Regions from separate parts of the Streptosporangium lutulentum genome, predicted to be linked through region 1. Evidence: riboswitches for the same ligand, from Rfam matches in the RefSeq annotation. Region 1 holds a riboswitch; each other region holds the start of a gene.

Region 1 (4,206 bases):
CAGCGGCCAGTATCACGTGATCCGCCCGCTCGCCGGCAGGAGCGGCAAGGGGCTCTTCCTCTATCTCGCGCTCGACCGCAGCCGGGCCAACCTCGCGCTCGCGCGGCACTCTCTCCGCGGCATCGAGGAAAAGCTCGAGATCTGATCCTCCGGTACGGCTTACGCCCCGGGAGGCGTAAGCCGTACCGGAGCTCAACCCTCGGCGGCCGCGGTGAGCTCGCCGATCGCGCCGACGAACTCGGGCCAGAGCGGGCGGGGCAGGTCGTGTCCCATGCCGGGGAAGGTGATCAGTTTGGCCCCGGGGATCGCCTCGGCCGTGGCGATCCCGCCGGAGAGCGGCACGAGCTGGTCGTCCTCGCCGTGCAGTACGAGGGCGGGCACCGTGAGCTCCTTGAGCATCGGCGCGCGGTCGGCGGAGGCCATGATCGCGGCGAGCTGCCTGGTCGATCCCGCCGGGTCGAAGCACCGGTCGTAGCTCAGCCCGGCGAGCCGGGTGATCCGCTCATGGTTGATCGGATATCCCGGAGAGCCGATGACCTTCCAGGTGGCCAGTGCCCGCTGGATCGCGCCCTCGCGGTCGGAGGCGGGAGGCGCCATGAGCGCCGCCATCGCCGCCTCGGTGGGCCGGGCGGCCCCCGGGCTCGGGGTGGACATGATCGAGGTGAGGCTGCGCACCCGGTGCGGGTGGCGGACCGCCAGCAACTGAGCGATCATGCCGCCCATCGAGGCGCCGACCACGTGGGCGGACTCCCAGCCGAGCGCGTCCAGCAGCCCCGCGGTGTCGTCGGCCATGTCGTCCAGCAGGTAGGGCACCTGCCCGTTCCCGCCGAAGGCGGGGATCCCGTGGTCGTGGAAGTGTGTGCTCTCCCCGACGTCGCGGTTGTCGAACCGTACGACGTGGTGTCCCGCGTCGGCGAGCGACTCGCAGAGCTCCTCGTCCCAGTGGATCATCTGGGAGCCGAGTCCCATGACCAGGAGGAGCGGGCGGCCCCCTGAGGAGCCGAAGGTGTCGTAGGCGATCTCGATGCCGTTCGCCGAGGCGCGCTGAGTCATGGCACTCCTACCTGCTGGTCCCGCGGACGTCGTGCTGATTCCGCAAAACAGAATGTCATTCTGTAGGGACGGGGACAAGAGTTTCGCGGGGGACCGGCGCCCTCCCGGGACGTGCTCAGACTAGCCCTCGACGGGCTCGGCCTTCGGAGGCGCGACGGGGTTGAGGTCCTTGCGGCCCCACGCGCCGGTGGAGAACGCCACGGGGTAGCCCTTCTTGCCCACGCCCTCACCCCACTTGGTGACCACGTACTGGACGTCGATGTGGCCCAGGCCGCCGTTGTTCTCCACTGCGAGTGTGCTGGAGTTGAACGTGCCGCCGGTCAGCTCGGCGAAGGTCTTGGCGTCGATGTCGATCATGATTCCGCTGCTGGAGGGAGCACCGGGACCGCGGTCGCCGACGAAGAAGGGGGCCTTCTTGCCCTTGTAGAGGAGGTAACCCTCGGTGAACAGCGGCCAGCTCGGGCTGGCGATCATGCCCTTCTGCATCGGCTTGCCGCTCGCGGGCAGGCCGGTGTCCCCGGCGCGGCCGGAGGCGTCGTCCCAGAAGTAGGAGGCCGTGGTCGAACCCTTGAGAAGGGTGGCACCGGAACCGACCTCGGGGGCGAGGCCGTCCCGGGTGGAGAGCGCCGCGGCGGAGGATGCCGAGGCCGGGCTCGCATAGAGGGAGTTCGCGGAGGCCGGGAGCGCCGAGGCGACACTCGCGGAGGTCAGGATGCTCGCGCCGAGGAGGGTGACGGCGGCGAGACGGTTCTTATGCGGGCCGAGGGAGAAACGCATGGAAGAGAGCCTCTTTCGCGAGGGAATGGGGCAGCCGCGTACGAACAGAAGGGGGCACGGGCGGAGGCGCACTCACGGATAAAAGAAGGACGTAGCCGGATCGACCGGACGCTACGTGGAGCGCGTTCGGGAGGACACCGCGATCAGGCGCGGTGGAAGCTCTGGGTGATCGACCTGAACGGGAGACGGGCCGGAACGAACATGACGCGGTGATCCATAAGGGATCTCCTCTCCATCTCGTCTACCGGGTTAGCTGACGGATTCGGGCGGTGGAGTTGCCCTACCACCGCGTTCGCGGTGGATTCACCCCAAGTAGTGGGTCCCCGGCTCCCGGGGCTTTATCGACCCTCGGGATTCGACGCGGCCGGCCGCTCCTTCCGATGAAGGGCAGGTCGCCAACCGGTAAATGGACACTACCGACCTATATGGGACAAAGCAAAGCAAAAGCCACGAAAGCCCCAGAAGATCTACCTGCATTCGTCAAGGAACCCTTACCGGTCAGGCCGTGGCCGTCGCCGCCGTGGCGGCTTTCGCGCCGCCGGACCACCGGTGGCCCACACCCGATCAGTCCCACCAGAACGACCAGGCGTTCCTGCCCTTGATCTGCTCGGCGTAGTCGATGAGCGTCCCGGCGCCCTGGGTGATGCTGTCGGGGCAGAACGTCCAGTGCTCGGCGGCGACGTGCAGCGCGTGTTCCGAGGTCAGCGGGGGTGCGGCGACGCTCAGGTCCAGGGTGTTGAATCCCATGCCGACCACCCGGGCCCCGAACCTGTCCTCCCAGCTCCGCACCACGGCGGCGAGCGGGACCATCCACTCGTTGTGGTTCAGGGCGCCCTGCCACCCCATGACGGCCAGCGCGTCGGCCCCCCGGTCGGCCGCGATCAGCCCGAGAGGGGTCCTGCGTTCGGCCACGAGCCCGGCGTACCAGTCGGCGACCACGCCGGGATCGGCGGCGAGCGTGCCCGACGGGGCTGGACCGGGGCATTCGGGGCCGAACGGGTCCAGCAGCTCCAACTGGTCGATGTGCGCCCTCGCGATCCAGTCAGCCCACACCTCGGCCATGAACGCCGCCGTGTGGTAGTGATCGATCTCGACCACCGTGTCCGGGGCGACCTGTCCGGCCGACCACGGCTGCATGGAGTCCTCCAGCAGCACCGGCCACAGGCCCGAGTGCTCGTGCTGGGCCCTCAACTCGGCCCACAGCTCGCCGGAGACCGCCTCGTCACTGAGCCAGAACGCCGGACGGCGGCGGATGGCCAGCTGTGCGTAACCGGGATCGGGCCAGACCACGTCCCCCGACGGCAACTCCACCGAGAGCGTCCGCCCGTCACCTCCGCCGGCGAACAGCTGACCCAGCACCGGCGGAAGTTGCCCACGCTCGCATTCGTCCATCTCTACCGATCCGATCCTGACCACGGACCAATTTTGGCCTGTCAAGCGCCCCAAGGGACAGTTCTGCCCTGGGCCAGGCAAAAATTATCGGTATACCACCGGACGGGACGAGGCGCGGTCACCGGAAGGCGACGTCCGTCACCTCCGCTCTCCGAGGCGGCCGCCACCCCCGGCGGACCCCTCGGACGCGCGGATGCCGGGGAGCGGCGGACGCCGCTCCCCGCCGACCGCGTCTCGCTGTGCCACGCCGGTCAGGATGACACGGCGCACTGCCCGCGATCCTTCCTGACGGGTCCGTCCATGTTCGGACGCACGTCGAAGTCGAATATCTCCGTCGGCAGGTAAAGCGAGCAGCAGGCGTTGGGGATGTCGACGATCCCGCTGATCCGGCCCTCGATGGGCGCCGAGCCGAGGAGCAGGTAGGCCTGCTCGCCCGTGTAACCCCACCTCTTGAGGTATTCGACGGCGTTGAGGCAGGCGCGGCGGTAGGCCACCGTCGCGTCGAGGTAGTAGTTCGTGTCCGTGTCGTGGTCGACCGAGACGCCGATGAACGACATGAACTCCGAGTAGCGCGGCTCGACGTTACCGGGCATGAAGATCGGGTTGGTGGTGACGCCGTACTTCTCCATGCCGCCCTTGATGAGGTCCACATGGAAGTCGATGAAGCCGCCCATCTCGATCGCGCCGCAGAAGGTGATCTCGCCGTCGCCCTGGCTGAAGTGCAGGTCCGCTCCCGAAAGCTTGGCGTCCTTCACGTAGACGGGGTAGAAGACGCGTGCCCCGCGCGTGAAGTTCTTGATGTCGTGGTTGCCGCCGTTCTCCCGGGCGGGCACCGTACGGGCTCCCTCGCGGGCGATCCGGTTCGCCATCTCGCCGGTCGCCGTTCCGACGAGGGCGTTGTCCGCCAGCGGCGGCAGGCCCAGCGCCGGGACTCTGCCGGGGTCGGTGTCGATGAGGGCCTGTTCCCTCCTGTTCCAGCTCGCG
Region 2 (4,206 bases), 310 kb from region 1:
CTTCAGAGCCGGCAGGGCCGCCGTGCTGCGCTCCCTGCTCGACCTTCCGGCGATCTTCCGCATCGCCGATCTGGAGGCGGCGGCGAGGGCCAACATCCACTCTGAGCTTGAGCAACTGTGAGTGGGTATTCACCAGGATCAAACATCGAGACCTTATTTGCCTGTGATAATTTGGTGGAATCTGGTGAATTAAGGAGTGGTTCATGCTTGCCCAGCAGCGGCAGCAGGCGATCCTGGAGCGAGTGCGCAGCAGCGGTGGGGTGAGGGTCGCCGACCTGGTGCGAGAGCTCGGCGTCTCAGATATGACGATCCGGCGGGACCTGGAGGTGCTCGCCGAGCGCGGGCTGGTGGAGAAGGTCCACGGCGGCGCCACCGCGGCCGGGCCCGGTTCGACCGAGGAGCCCGGATTCGCCGCCAAGTCGGTACGCCAGCAGCTGGAGAAGGAGTCGATCGCCCAGCAGGCCGCGCAGCTCGTCCGGCCCGGCACGGCCATCGCGCTCTCCGCCGGGACCACGACCTGGACACTGGCCCACTTCGTGGTCGACGTGCCCGAACTGACCGTGATCACCAACTCGATCAGGATCGCCGACGTCTTCCACCGTTCTTCCCGGGCGGACCGCACGGTCGTGCTGACCGGCGGGGTGCGCACTCCCTCCGACGCGCTGGTCGGCCCGGTCGCCGTGTCGGCGGTCCGCAGGCTCCACGTCGACACCCTGTTCCTCGGCGTGCACGGGATGAGCGTCCGCGCCGGTTTCACCACGCCCAACCTGCTGGAGGCGGAGACGAACCGCGAGCTGGTCGCCGCCGCGCACCGCCTGGTGGTTCTCGCCGACCACACCAAGTGGGGCACGGTCGGGATCAGCACGATCGCCGAGCTGACCGAGGCCCATGTGGTGATCTCCGACTCCGGCCTGTCCGGCGAGGCCCACGAGGAGCTCACCTCAAGGGTGGGCGAGCTGATCATCACCAACCCACAGCCGGAGAGCGAGACCCTGAGCAGATGAAGCGCACGATCACCCACCTGGCCGACGGGCGGGAGCTGTTCTACTTCGACCTGCGGGACGACGAGGACCGCAGTGCGGCCGACGAGCGCGACCTGCCGCCGCGCCCGCCGGCCTCCGAACTGCGCTACGACCCGCTCACCGAGGAGTGGATCGCGGTGGCCGGCCACCGCCAGAGCCGCACCTTCCTGCCCCCGGCCAGCGAGTGCCCGCTCTGCCCGTCCACCCCCGGCCACCCCACCGAGATCCCCGCGTCCTCCTACGACGTCGCCGTCTTCGAGAACCGGTTCCCCTCCTTCTCCGCCCAGCCGGGCGAATACGAGCAGGTCGGCGGGTTGAGCGAGGTCCGCCCGGGGGTCGGCCGCTGCGAGGTGGTCTGCTTCACCTCCGACCACGACTCCTCCTTCTCCGCGCTCTCCCCCGAGCAGGTCGAGCTGGTCATGGAGGCCTGGATCGACCGTACGGCGGAGCTGTCGGCGATGCCGGGCGTGGAGCAGGTGTTCTGCTTCGAGAACCGGGGACCGGAGATCGGCATCACCCTGGCCCACCCCCACGGCCAGATCTACGCCTACCCCTACGTGACCCCGCGCACCAAGCTGACCCTCGGCGCGGCCGAGCGCCACCGGGAGCGGACCGGCGGCAACCTGTTCGCCGACGTGCTCGCCGCGGAGCGGGAGGCCAAGATCCGGGTGGTCGCGTCGAACGAGCACTGGACGGCCTTCGTCCCGGCCGCGGCGCGCTGGCCCGTGGAGGTCCACCTCTACCCGCACCGCCGGGTCCCCGACCTGCTCGCGCTGGAGCCCTCCGAACGCGCGGCCTTCGGCCCGCTCTACACGGAGGTGCTCCGCCGGCTGGACGGGCTGTTCGGCGTGCCCATGCCGTACATCGCCGCCTGGCACCAGGCGCCGGTCAACGTCGGCCGGGATCTGTCGTACGCGCACCTGGAGCTGTTCAGCATCCGCAGGGCACCGGACAAGCTGAAATATCTCGCCGGGTCGGAATCCGCCATGGGCGCCTTCGTGAACGACGTCCTGCCCGAGCACACGGCGCATCTCCTGCGCTCCGTTATCACGGACTGATCACCGCTTGGTATCGGGATGGAGTCGCATGACCACTCCTTTACTACTACTATCCTTCCAACATCAGCTGTAGCAGTTGATATGCCCAATCCCGGGCGCCTTGCCCGGGAGCCGGGGAACCACCGCACCTGGGGTGAATCCACTTCGGTGGAAGGGCTTCCTCCAGCCCGAACCCGTCAGCTAACCCGGTCGGCGTAAGGAGAAGAAGGAGGGTCGTGGCGGCTCTTTCCCCCACGTTCCGTCGTCATGCGGCTTTGACCCTGTGCCTGACCTCGGCCACCACGTTCACCCTCGGCGCCTCGACCGCGGGAAACGCGGCCCCCAAGCCGACCGAGGCCGAACTGCGGGCCGATCTGGCCAAGCTGGGCAAGAAGGTCGACAAGCTCATCGAGACCTACGCGGCCAAGCGGGAGTCTCTCGAGAAGGCGCAGAAGGCCGAGGCCGTCGCCAAGACGAATCTGCGCAAGGCGGAGGAGACCTACGCCGAAGCCGAGAAGGAAGTCGACTCGATAGCCCAGATCCGCTATCAGAGCAACGCCGGAAGCCTGCCCGCGATGCTGTTCTCCCCCGACATGAGCGGCGCGGCGATGCTGGAGCAGCTCACCGCCCAGCAGAGCGCCCACCTGCAGGATTTCGCGGGCAGCCTGACCCGCAGGAAGCAGGCGGCCCAGAAGGCGGCCCAGCTCACCGACGACATCGGCGAGGAGGCCAAGGAGGTGGAGGCGCAGCGCAAGGACGCCGAGGACCTGATCGACGACATCAAGGACAAGCTCGACCAGCTCGTCCCCCTCGGCTCCGGCCGCCTCGCCAACGGAAGCTGGGCCCCCCAGCTCCCCACCGGCGGCGACAACATCACCGACCGCACCAGGATCATGCGCGAGGCCGTCCAGAAGCGGTTCAACCTTCCCTACGCGGTCGGCTGCTACCGGGCCGCGAACGACGGCGGCGAACATCCGCTCGGCCGTGCCTGCGACTTCATGATGAGCACCGGCGGTTCCATGCCCTCGGCGGCCCATGTCAGGCTCGGCGACGAGATCGCCGCCTGGGCCATCAAGAACAAGGCCAAGCTCGGCGTCAAATACGTGATCTGGCGACAGCGCATCAACCACGGCTCCGGCTGGACCACCATGTCCAACCGCGGCGGAGTGACCGCCAACCACTTCGACCACCCGCACATCTCGATGTACTAGCACTCCGGCTTGAGGCGGTTCCGTCCCCACTGGCATGACGATGCTGCCCCGTCGCTCGACCAGGTTCCATCGCCGATCACCGCCAGGCCTCGCCGAAGGTACGTCAGGTGACGAAACCCCGGGCCGGCTGATCGCGGCGACGGACGGAACGCGCGTATGCACGGTGACACGACATCGTCCCCGCCCCACGCGAACGTGAGACGGGGACGATGTCAGAAGGTCACCTCAGACGTGCCGTCGCGGAGGACAGGCCGCCGCGAACGCTGACGGCGTTCACCTTCACCGTGTCGGTGTCGCCCTTGGTCACCCGGAGCGTCACCTTCCGTGCCTTCCCGCCGTCCAGGTAGAACTCGGGAGCCTCACCGACGACCCTCGCACCGTCGACCTCGACGGTGTCAGGGGCGACGATCTTGATCTCCTTCGCCTGCTCCAGCGCGGTGGGGATGCGGCCCGTGTTCGTGACGGTGGCCGCGATCTCGTGGGTCGCACCGTCACTCTGGCCGCGCCTGAGCGGCTTCACCTCCACCTGCGAGAGCTTCACCTGCGGAAGCGACTCGGACAGGTAGAGGTTGAAGCGCGCCTGGTTCATGGCCCACTGACCGATCAGATCCGCGGACGGGTTCTGCGACCAGAACTTGGGGTTGATCCCGCCGACCTCGACCTTGCCCAGCGTGGGGTGCTGGATCGTGGTCCACGGCAGGAAGCAGTTGGTACGGCCGTTCTCGGCGCACCACCGTGAACGCTCCCAGTCGGCGAACCTGTCGTCGTTGTCGTAGTCCTTGAAGTCGCCGCCGTTCCACAGCTCGTCGCCGTACCAGATCGAGCCGTACTGGAAGTAGCCGAAGTCGGGCCCGTGACCGAACAGCGGCTCGGGTTCACCACCGTTGCGGGTGGCGTAGTCGATGTAGACGCTGCCGGTGTACCGGTAGCCGGTGA
Region 3 (4,206 bases), 490 kb from region 1:
GCCCTCAAGGGCGTCTTCACCGACGTGGTCGAAGACTCGGTCACCTACGTCAACGCCCCGCTCCTGGCCAAGGACCGCGGCGTGACGGTCGAGCTGATCACCAGCTCGGAGAGCCCCGACTGGCGCAACGTCGTGACCGTTCGCGGTGTCCTCGCCGACGGCCGTACGGTCTCGGTCTCGGGCACCCTGTCGGGGCCGCGCCAGATCACGAAGATCGTCGAGGTCAACGGCTACCAGATGGAGATCGAGCCGACCGACCACCTGTCGTTCTTCACCTACACCGACCGCCCCGGAATCGTCGGCGTCGTCGGCCGGATCCTCGGAGATCACAGCATCAACATCGCCTCGATGCAGGTGGCCCGTGACGTGAAGGGCGGAAAGGCCCTCATCGCGCTCACCGTCGACACGGCCATCCCGCAGAACGTCGTCGACCAGATCGGTGCCGAGATCGGCGCCGACAGCGGCCGCTCGGTCGATCTGGCCGAATAAGCGGACAGATGATTTCTCCGGCTGCGGCCGCCGCCCCGACGACCCGGGTGGCGGCCGCAGCCGCGTCTCAGCATCTGAGAAGTGTGTACGGCGGGCGAGACGGCGGTTCGACGGCCAGGTAACCTTGACATCAAATGCGTCAGGTTCTTGTACTCCTTACCTGCCGCGGCGGGGCCTGACAGGGGCAGGCCGGCAGCTCGCCGCGGTGTGATGGCGCTCGCCGGCCCCAGCCTCCCGCCGCCGATCCGTGACCCGGATCTGCGGCATCAGGCTCGATTCGGATTCGTGACCGGAGTCCCGATCACCTCTCCTGCTCGCATGCGACCGAGACGAGAATCGCCATGTATGAGATGTATTCCTGGGACCGTCCCGACGAGACCGAGGACGAGGCCGCCCAGGCTCTCCAGACCGCTCTGGACCGCCGCGACAACGGCGGGGCTCCCACCGACCGTTAGCCACCCGTCGCTCCGTTCCGGAGAGGCGGAGTGGGCGAGGGCGCCCGGCGAGGGCGCGTCGTCCACGAACCGGGCGGCCCTGAGCTGCCGGCCGGGCATCGACCGTGAGTGTGAGCGGCGGGCCCCGCACCCTGGACGGTGAGGGTGGGTGCGGGGCCCGCCGGCCGCCGGCCCCAGGGGCAGGGCCGGTGAGGGGATGGCTCAGGAGGCGGTCAGGAGTCCGGCCGCGATCGCGGCCTTGACGCCCTTGGGGTCGGGGCGGACGGCGCCGGCGAAGGAGGCGCGGCGGCCGGAGTCGAGTTTCTCCACCTTGACCACGTCACCGGTGTGCGGGGCGTTGACCATGTAGCCCGGCTTGCTGACCATGCCGACGTGGCCGAGGCCGTCGAAGAAGACCAGGTCTCCCGGCTGGAGGTCCTTCCAGGCGATCTTCCTGGAGAACGCGTTGTACTGGTCGGCGGCGACGCGGGGCAGCTTGATCCCGGCGGCGCCGTAGGCGCGGAGCATCAGGCCCGAGCAGTCGAAGCCGCCGTGGCCGGTGCCGCCCCAGACATAGGGAGTGCCGCGCTTGGCCATGGCCCACTGCAGGGCCTTCTTCCAGGCGGGCTTCGGGGGCTTCGGGGGCTTGGGAGGCGTGACCGGCGCGGCGGGCGCGGCCGTGGGCGCTTGCGAGGGCTCGACGGCGCCGGGCACGAAGGGCGTGGCCGGGGCGCCGGGGGTGCCGGGTATGCGGAGTGTGCCGGGCGTCGTGGATTCGGGGGCGGGTGTGACGGGCGTCGCGGGCACGGGAGCGGGGGCTTCCCCTCGGGCGACGGAGACGGAGACGTCGGCGGGGGAGAGGCGGGAGTCGGCCAGAGCGACGGCCTGAGTCCCGAGCACGGCGGCGCCGGCCACGAACAAGGACAGGACGCGGGGGTAAGTCTTGCCGGACAAAATGGTTCCTTCCATAAGGCCGGCCGGGTGAGCTGTCGGACTCGGACGTGGAGGTCGCCCTACGGCGCGATGGATGCGCCGATTCGCCCCTAGGGATCGCATGAGGACAGCGAGGAACGGCTCCGGGGGTGGAGCGAGGTTCCAGTCGTCCGGCGGATCCCGAAAAAAGTGGTTCCCCGGCCCCGCGCAGGCCGATGTAGGGGATGACCTGTGCGGATTAGGCGTCAGTACGAATGCTGAGGACCATAACGAAAGTCAACGAAACGGTCAATACCTCGCAAAAATGGACAAAACGATCAGGCGTGCCGTACGCTCAGATTTGTCCGAAGAGTGAGATCGTTGTTCGATCACCGAGACGGGACCGGTAAGGTGCGTTCATGGATTCGCGCAACATTCGCCTGGCTGTCATTCCCGGAGACGGGATCGGTGCCGAAGTCGTCACCGAGGGCCTGAAGGTTCTGGAAGCGGTCGTCGGCACGAAGGTGGAGACCACCACCTACGATCTCGGAGCCAAGCGGTACCACGAGACCGGTGAGACCCTGCCCGACCCTGTCCTGGACGAGCTGCGCGGATACGACGCGATCCTGCTCGGCGCGGTCGGCGACCCCAGCGTGCCCCCGGGCGTCCTGGAGCGCGACCTGCTGCTCAAACTCCGTTTCCAGTTCGACCACTACGTGAACCTCCGCCCGGTCAAGCTCTTCCCCGGCGTGGAGACCCCGCTGGGCGGCGCCCGCCCCGAGGACATCGACATGATCGTGGTCCGCGAGGGCACCGAGGGGCTGTACGCCGGGACCGGTGGCGTGATGAGGCGTGGCACATCCCACGAGATCGCCACCCAGGAGTCGCTGAACACCGCCCACGGCGTCGAGCGGGTCGTCCGCTACGCCTTCGAAAAAGCGCTCGGCCGTCCCCGCAGGAAGCTGACACTGGTCCACAAGACCAATGTGCTCACCTACGCCGGTGACCTCTGGGCCCGCGTCTTCGACCGGGTCGGCCTGGAGTACCCCGACGTCGAGACCGACTACTGCCACGTGGACGCGGCCTCGATGTTCTTCGTCAGCCAGCCCGAACGGTTCGATGTGATCGTCACCGACAACCTCTTCGGCGACATCATCACCGACATCGGCGCGGCCATCGCCGGCGGCATCGGCCTGGCGGCCAGCGGAAACATCAACCCCGACCGCACCGCGCCGAGCATGTTCGAGCCGGTCCACGGAAGTGCCCCCGACATCGCGGGCCAGGGCAAGGCCGACCCGACCGCGACGATCCTGTCGGTCGCCATGCTTCTGGACCACCTCGGCCTGGCCCAGGAGGCCGCACGGGTCGAGCAGGCCGTGGCCGACGATCTGGTCGAACGGCTGACCGGCTGGGCCGGCCGGACCACTCACGAGATCGGTGACGACATCACCGCCCGAGTAACCGGCTGAGGAAGCCGCCCCCTCACTTCAGACGCGCCTGGCGGCTCCTACGAGCCGCCAGGCGCGTCTTCGTTGTACCGGCACTGCCGGGTTTCGGTGTCGATGCAGTAGTTTTCCCGTTACCTGTTCCGTCGCAAAATGGATTCAGGGTCGCCCTACGCCAAGAGAAGGATCTCGCCATGACCACCGCTCAGAAGCTCAGCTTCGACGTGCAGCTCTCCGACCACGCGCGCACCGCGGCCGAGCGCGAGCAGGTACTGGCGAGCCCCGGATTCGGGCAGGTCTTCACCGATCACATGATCTCGATCGACTACACCGAGGGCGAGGGCTGGCACGACGCGCGGCTCATGCCGTACGGCCCGCTGAGCCTGGACCCCGCGACCGCGGTCTTCCACTACGCCCAGGAGTTCTTCGAGGGCATGAAGGCCTACCGCCAGGAGGGCGGGACGATCGCGACCTTCCGCCCGTACGCCAACGCCGCCCGCTTCAACAACTCGGCGCTGCGGATGGCCATGCCGGAACTGCCGGAGGAGACCTTCGTCGAGTCGCTGGAGCTTCTCGTCCAGACCGACAGGGAATGGGTCCCCACGACGCCGGGTCACAGCCTCTACCTGCGCCCCTTCATGATCGCCACTCAGGCCGCGCTCGGGGTGAACTACCCGTCCAGGACCTACAAGTACATGGTGATCGCCTCTCCGGCGGCGGCCTACTTCGGCGCCGGAAAGCCCGTCTCGGTCTGGCTCTCCACGGAGTACACCCGCGCGGCCCCCGGCGGAACCGGCGCCGTCAAGTGCGGCGGCAACTACGCGGCGGCCTTCGTGGCCCAGCGCCAGGCCGTCGAGCAGGGCTGCGACCAGGTGGTCTGGCTCGACGCGGGTGAGCACCGCTACGTCGAGGAGATGGGCGGGATG
Region 4 (4,206 bases), 8.3 Mb from region 1:
TCTCGCTCCTACGGCAACGAGAATTGGGAATTCGACGCGCAGGGGGTGATGGTCGCGAGGCACGCGTCCATCAACGACCTTCCCATCGAGGAGTCGGAACGCGCCTACCACTGGCCGCTGGGGCGCCGGCCGGACGCCCATCCCGGGCTGAGCGAGCTCGGTTTCTGACGGACCCTCGCGGGAACCGCACCCGTCCGCGACCGCCTTTCACCGTGATCGGGCGAGCCTGAACCCGAGGTCGTCGATGCGAAGGGTCGGGTGACTCTTGCGGCGGCACGACGCCCGGCACGATCGGGGCTGATCGTACAGACCTCCGCCGCGGAACACGCGGTACGGGCCGTAGACGCTGGGATCGTAGAGGTCCCAGCACCACTCCCACACGTTGCCGATCATGTCGTAGAGCCCCCACCTGTTCGGCGCCTTGGTCGCGACGTCGTGCATCTCCTCACCGGAGTTCCCGCGGTACCAGGCGATCTCGTCCAGCTCCCCGTAGCGGACGCCGGCGCTTCCGGCCCTGCAGGCGTACTCCCACTCCGCCTCGGACGGGAGGCGATAGCCGTCGGCGTCCCAGTCGCAGACCACGTCCTGCCCGTCGGGGTCGTCGCCCATCGAGTAGCAGGGGTCGAGCCCCTTCGACTGCGAGAGCAGGTTGCAGAACCGTACGGCATCCATCCAGGAGACCTCGGTCACCGGCGTCCGCGGCCCCGCCGCACTCGCGGGCGCCTCGCCCAGAACGGCGTGGTACAGCTCGCGGGTCACGGGATACGGCGCCAGCCGGAAGGCCCCGACCTCGGCCTTCCAGTTCGTCTTCGTACCCTCGTCCCGCAGGATGATCGCCCCGGCGGGAATCTCGATCATGCGGTCGGCGACCGCCTGGCGCGGCGTCGATTCAATGCTCATCGCAGGTCCTGTTTAACATGATCGGTTCGTGTCAACGACATTCGGAGGCAACTGATCATGAACGCTACCACCCAGGCCAGGGGGTAAGCGGCCCCGCGGGCGCGGTGGCCGACGGTCGGAATCAGGGCCAGAAAGGTAGATCTTTGCAATTTTGGGGGTTTTAGTTTGCTTTGTCCATATTTGAGGTTAGTGTCTAGTTTCAGTAAACGGATGGTGACACGACCTTCAAGCGGAAGGCCGCCGTCCGGCGCCGAGTCCGGTGACATTCCATGCCGCCGGAGCCGAGGACCCAACTACGCGGCTGATCGCCGCAGGGGGCGAATCCATCCCGACGCGGATGGTAGGGCGACTCCTGGCCCGAGCCCGACAGCTAACCCGGTAGGCGTTCAAGGAATGGAGAAATGCGTGACGATCACAGCATCATCCGCCCTCGGATTCGCCGGACCGATCTTAATCGGACGGCATCGGCGCTGATTCGCGTTCCCGGCCCGAATGTGACGCCGTTCTCACGGTGAATCGCGCACCCGGCCGGTCCTCGTCGGTAAAACCCTGTTTCAGGAACCGTGTCCGATGAGGCCGTTCGTCCGGTCCCGACACAACCGGGTCACTCCCCCGGCCGGCCCGTCGCCCTCGCGCGGCAGCGCCCGGCTTCGCCGTACTCCAATGGCCCTCCCACCGGCGTCCCCTCGCCGGGCTGAGCGCCTCTTCCCCCGCGCCGCCGGGCCCTGACGACCACGGGCCCTGAGATTTCCGCGGGAAGGCCCCTGTTCCCTTTCGAAGGACCCCTCTCCCATGAAGTTCTCCGAGGTTCTCAACCGGAAGCGCTGTACCCTCGCCCGAATGTGCACTGGTTCCCATGCCCGGATCGCGGCGGGCGCGGTCGGCACCTCGCTGCTGAGCACATGCCTCCTCGGCGTCGGCAGCGCGTCCGCCGCGGCACAGCCGGCCGGCGAGGCACAGCCACCCGCCGCGGCACAGCCGAACGGCAAGACACAGCCGGCCACCGCGGCACAGCCGAACGGCGAGGCACAGCCACCTGCCACGGCGCAGCCGAACGGCAAGGCGCAGCCGGCCACCGCGGCACCGCCTGCGGGCGAGGCCGCAGGCAAGGCTTCGACCTGCCTCGCGGCGTCGTCGGCGAAAGCGTCAAAACAGCTCCGCACGCTGGGCGCCGAGCAGAAGGCCAACGCCGCCATCGTCATCGAGATGGCGTCCAAACTCGGGCTCCCCACCCGCGCGGCCGTCATCGGGGTGGCCACGAGCCTGCAGGAATCCCAGCTGCGCAATCTCAACTACGGCGATCGCGACTCCCTCGGGCTGTTCCAGCAGCGCCCGTCCCAGGGCTGGGGAACCCGCAAGCAGATCCTCAACCCGAAGTACTCGGCGCGTAAGTTCTACCAGGGGCTGGCGACCGTCTCCCATTGGAAGCGGCTCCCGCTCACCCAGGCCGCGCAGGCCGTGCAGCGCTCCGGATTCCCCGATGCCTACGCCAAGTGGGAAAAGCTCGCCAAGCACGTCGTCCGCTCTCACTCGTGCAGGCCCGCTCCCGCTCAGCAGCCGGCCGCAAACACTCAGACGGTCGCCTTCGAGCAGCAGTACGCCATGGATGTTCCAGCCGGCCGGATCCCGCACCGGCCGGAGTTCGCGGAGTAACCCCGGACGACCACGGCGGGCTGAGGCCCACCGCGAGGGCGGTATGTGCCGTTGTGCACACTCGACGCTTTATGTGGATTTGTACGCTAACACCGGCAGCTACTGAGCCGATCATAAGTTTTGGTACTTGTTGGGTGGCGGTGGGAGATCGCGTTCCGGCGGGGACATGCTTGGAGTATGGCCAGAAAAGGTCGCAGAGCGACGTTCGAGGAGAAGGTCTTCGCCCTCCGGTTACTGGGAGGGAGCATGTCACCGGATCGGGTGGCTGAAGCACTGGGAGTAGGCCGCGAATCGGTGTTTCGGTGGAAACGCCAGGCGCGGGCGGGCGGTATCGAGGCGCTACGGATCAAGAAGGCGCCGGGCCGGCCACGGCGGCTCACCCCCGGCCAGGAGCAGACCATCAAGGCGGTGGTCCGTGACGTCACCCCCCGTCAGGTACTGGGCACGGCCGTTGTGCTGTGGACCAGGGCGCTGGTGGCGATGGTGATCGCGGCCTGGTTCGGGATCGACCTGTCGGTGACGGCGACCGGGCGGCTGCTGCGCGGGCTGGGCCTGTCGCCACAGCGTCCGGCCTACGCCGCACTCCGGCGTGATCCGGCGGCCATCACCGGGTGGACGACGGTGGCCTTCCCGGCAATCTGCCGCCGGGCGCGCAGACGCGGGACAGTGGTGTTGTTCGCCGACGAGATGAGCATGCGTGTCGATCACCGCTGCGGCACCACCTGGGCCCTGGTGGGGCAGACGCCGGTCGTGTCAGCCGGGGCGGGTCGCCGGTCGGTGAAGATGTTCTCGGCGGTCGGGGCCGACGGCACACTGCGCTATCGGCTGGGACACGGCGCGATGGACCGGTGGGCGTTCCTCGGGTTCTGCGCGCAGCTGCTGCGCACCATTACCGGGCCGATCGTTTTGATCGTCGACGGCTCGTCGATTCATACCGCCCGAGCGGTCGGTGATTTCGTCGCGCGTACCGGCGGGCGGCTGCGGTTGTTTTTCCTGCCCGCGTATGCGCCGGAGGTCAACCCCGATGAGTGGGTCAACCAAAACGTCAAGGCCCGGGTGGCGCGCCAGGCGGTCGCCGATGAGCATGAGCTGGCCGCGGCTATGCACCGCAGCATGCGCCGGCTGCAAAAGCGTCCCGACATTGTCCGGGCCTTCTTCGCCGATCCGCATCTGGCCTACATCAGCCCATAACACGGATAGTCCCAAAACTTACGATCGGCTCAGTACCTCTCCTAATGTCTGCGATGTCGGCAAGGAGCCGCACAGCAAACCCAAGGAAGAGGTTCCGATGAACGCATTCGAGCAGGTTGACGGCGGACGCATCTCGCGGCGGCGCGTACTGGGCCGGGTGGCGTTGGGCGCGGCGGCCGCGGCGCTGGCCGTCGGCGCGGTGGCGGTACCGGCCGGGGCGGCCACCGCCACGGCGTCCGCCGGGGTGAGCGCCACCGCCGCCACGTTCACCGGCGCCGAGGCGAGCCAGGCCAAGAGCTACTACTTCGCCTCGGTGCTCCTCGGCAGGAACGAGGTTCGAGCGCCGGGCAAGAAGGTCAACGACCGCAACGGAGTGGCGGTCGCGAAGTTCCGCATCCAGGGCAACCGCATGTACTACATCGTCCAGTGGAAGAACGTCTCCAAGCCCACCGCGTTCCACAT

The links. A riboswitch is a leader RNA that binds a small molecule or an ion and turns the genes downstream of it on or off. The one in region 1 is predicted to bind cyclic di-AMP.
Region 2: it holds a riboswitch for cyclic di-AMP, as region 1 does, so the genes downstream of both, J2853_RS46095 (coiled-coil domain-containing protein) here and J2853_RS44675 (hypothetical protein) in region 1, are expected to answer to the same signal.
Region 3: it holds a riboswitch for cyclic di-AMP, as region 1 does, so the genes downstream of both, J2853_RS42525 (C40 family peptidase) here and J2853_RS44675 (hypothetical protein) in region 1, are expected to answer to the same signal.
Region 4: it holds a riboswitch for cyclic di-AMP, as region 1 does, so the genes downstream of both, J2853_RS06675 (hypothetical protein) here and J2853_RS44675 (hypothetical protein) in region 1, are expected to answer to the same signal.

The regions. Positions count from the first base shown of each region.
Region 1 is NZ_JAUSQU010000001.1:9,938,770-9,942,975, reverse strand. Features, by position in the region: gene J2853_RS44685 (hypothetical protein) at 1-145, shown strand, start outside; gene J2853_RS44680 (alpha/beta fold hydrolase) at 193-1,053, opposite strand; gene J2853_RS44675 (hypothetical protein) at 1,174-1,830, opposite strand; cyclic di-AMP (ydaO/yuaA leader) riboswitch at 2,054-2,201, opposite strand; gene J2853_RS44670 (DUF4253 domain-containing protein) at 2,395-3,246, opposite strand; gene fmdA (formamidase) at 3,474-4,206, opposite strand, start outside.
Region 2 is NZ_JAUSQU010000001.1:10,248,888-10,253,093, reverse strand. Features, by position in the region: gene J2853_RS46110 (HD domain-containing protein) at 1-121, shown strand, start outside; gene J2853_RS46105 (DeoR/GlpR family DNA-binding transcription regulator) at 204-1,004, shown strand; gene galT (galactose-1-phosphate uridylyltransferase) at 1,001-2,080, shown strand; cyclic di-AMP (ydaO/yuaA leader) riboswitch at 2,153-2,289, shown strand; gene J2853_RS46095 (coiled-coil domain-containing protein) at 2,296-3,270, shown strand; gene J2853_RS46090 (M14 family metallopeptidase) at 3,491-4,206, opposite strand, start outside.
Region 3 is NZ_JAUSQU010000001.1:9,447,716-9,451,921, forward strand. Features, by position in the region: gene serA (phosphoglycerate dehydrogenase) at 1-489, shown strand, start outside; gene J2853_RS42525 (C40 family peptidase) at 1,146-1,877, opposite strand; cyclic di-AMP (ydaO/yuaA leader) riboswitch at 1,880-2,111, opposite strand; gene J2853_RS42530 (3-isopropylmalate dehydrogenase) at 2,255-3,304, shown strand; gene J2853_RS42535 (branched-chain amino acid aminotransferase) at 3,475-4,206, shown strand, end outside.
Region 4 is NZ_JAUSQU010000001.1:1,589,510-1,593,715, reverse strand. Features, by position in the region: gene J2853_RS06685 (nuclear transport factor 2 family protein) at 1-168, shown strand, start outside; gene J2853_RS06680 (formylglycine-generating enzyme family protein) at 208-900, opposite strand; cyclic di-AMP (ydaO/yuaA leader) riboswitch at 1,139-1,301, shown strand; gene J2853_RS06675 (hypothetical protein) at 1,741-2,553, shown strand; gene J2853_RS06670 (IS630 family transposase) at 2,731-3,744, shown strand; gene J2853_RS06665 (CHRD domain-containing protein) at 3,842-4,206, shown strand, end outside.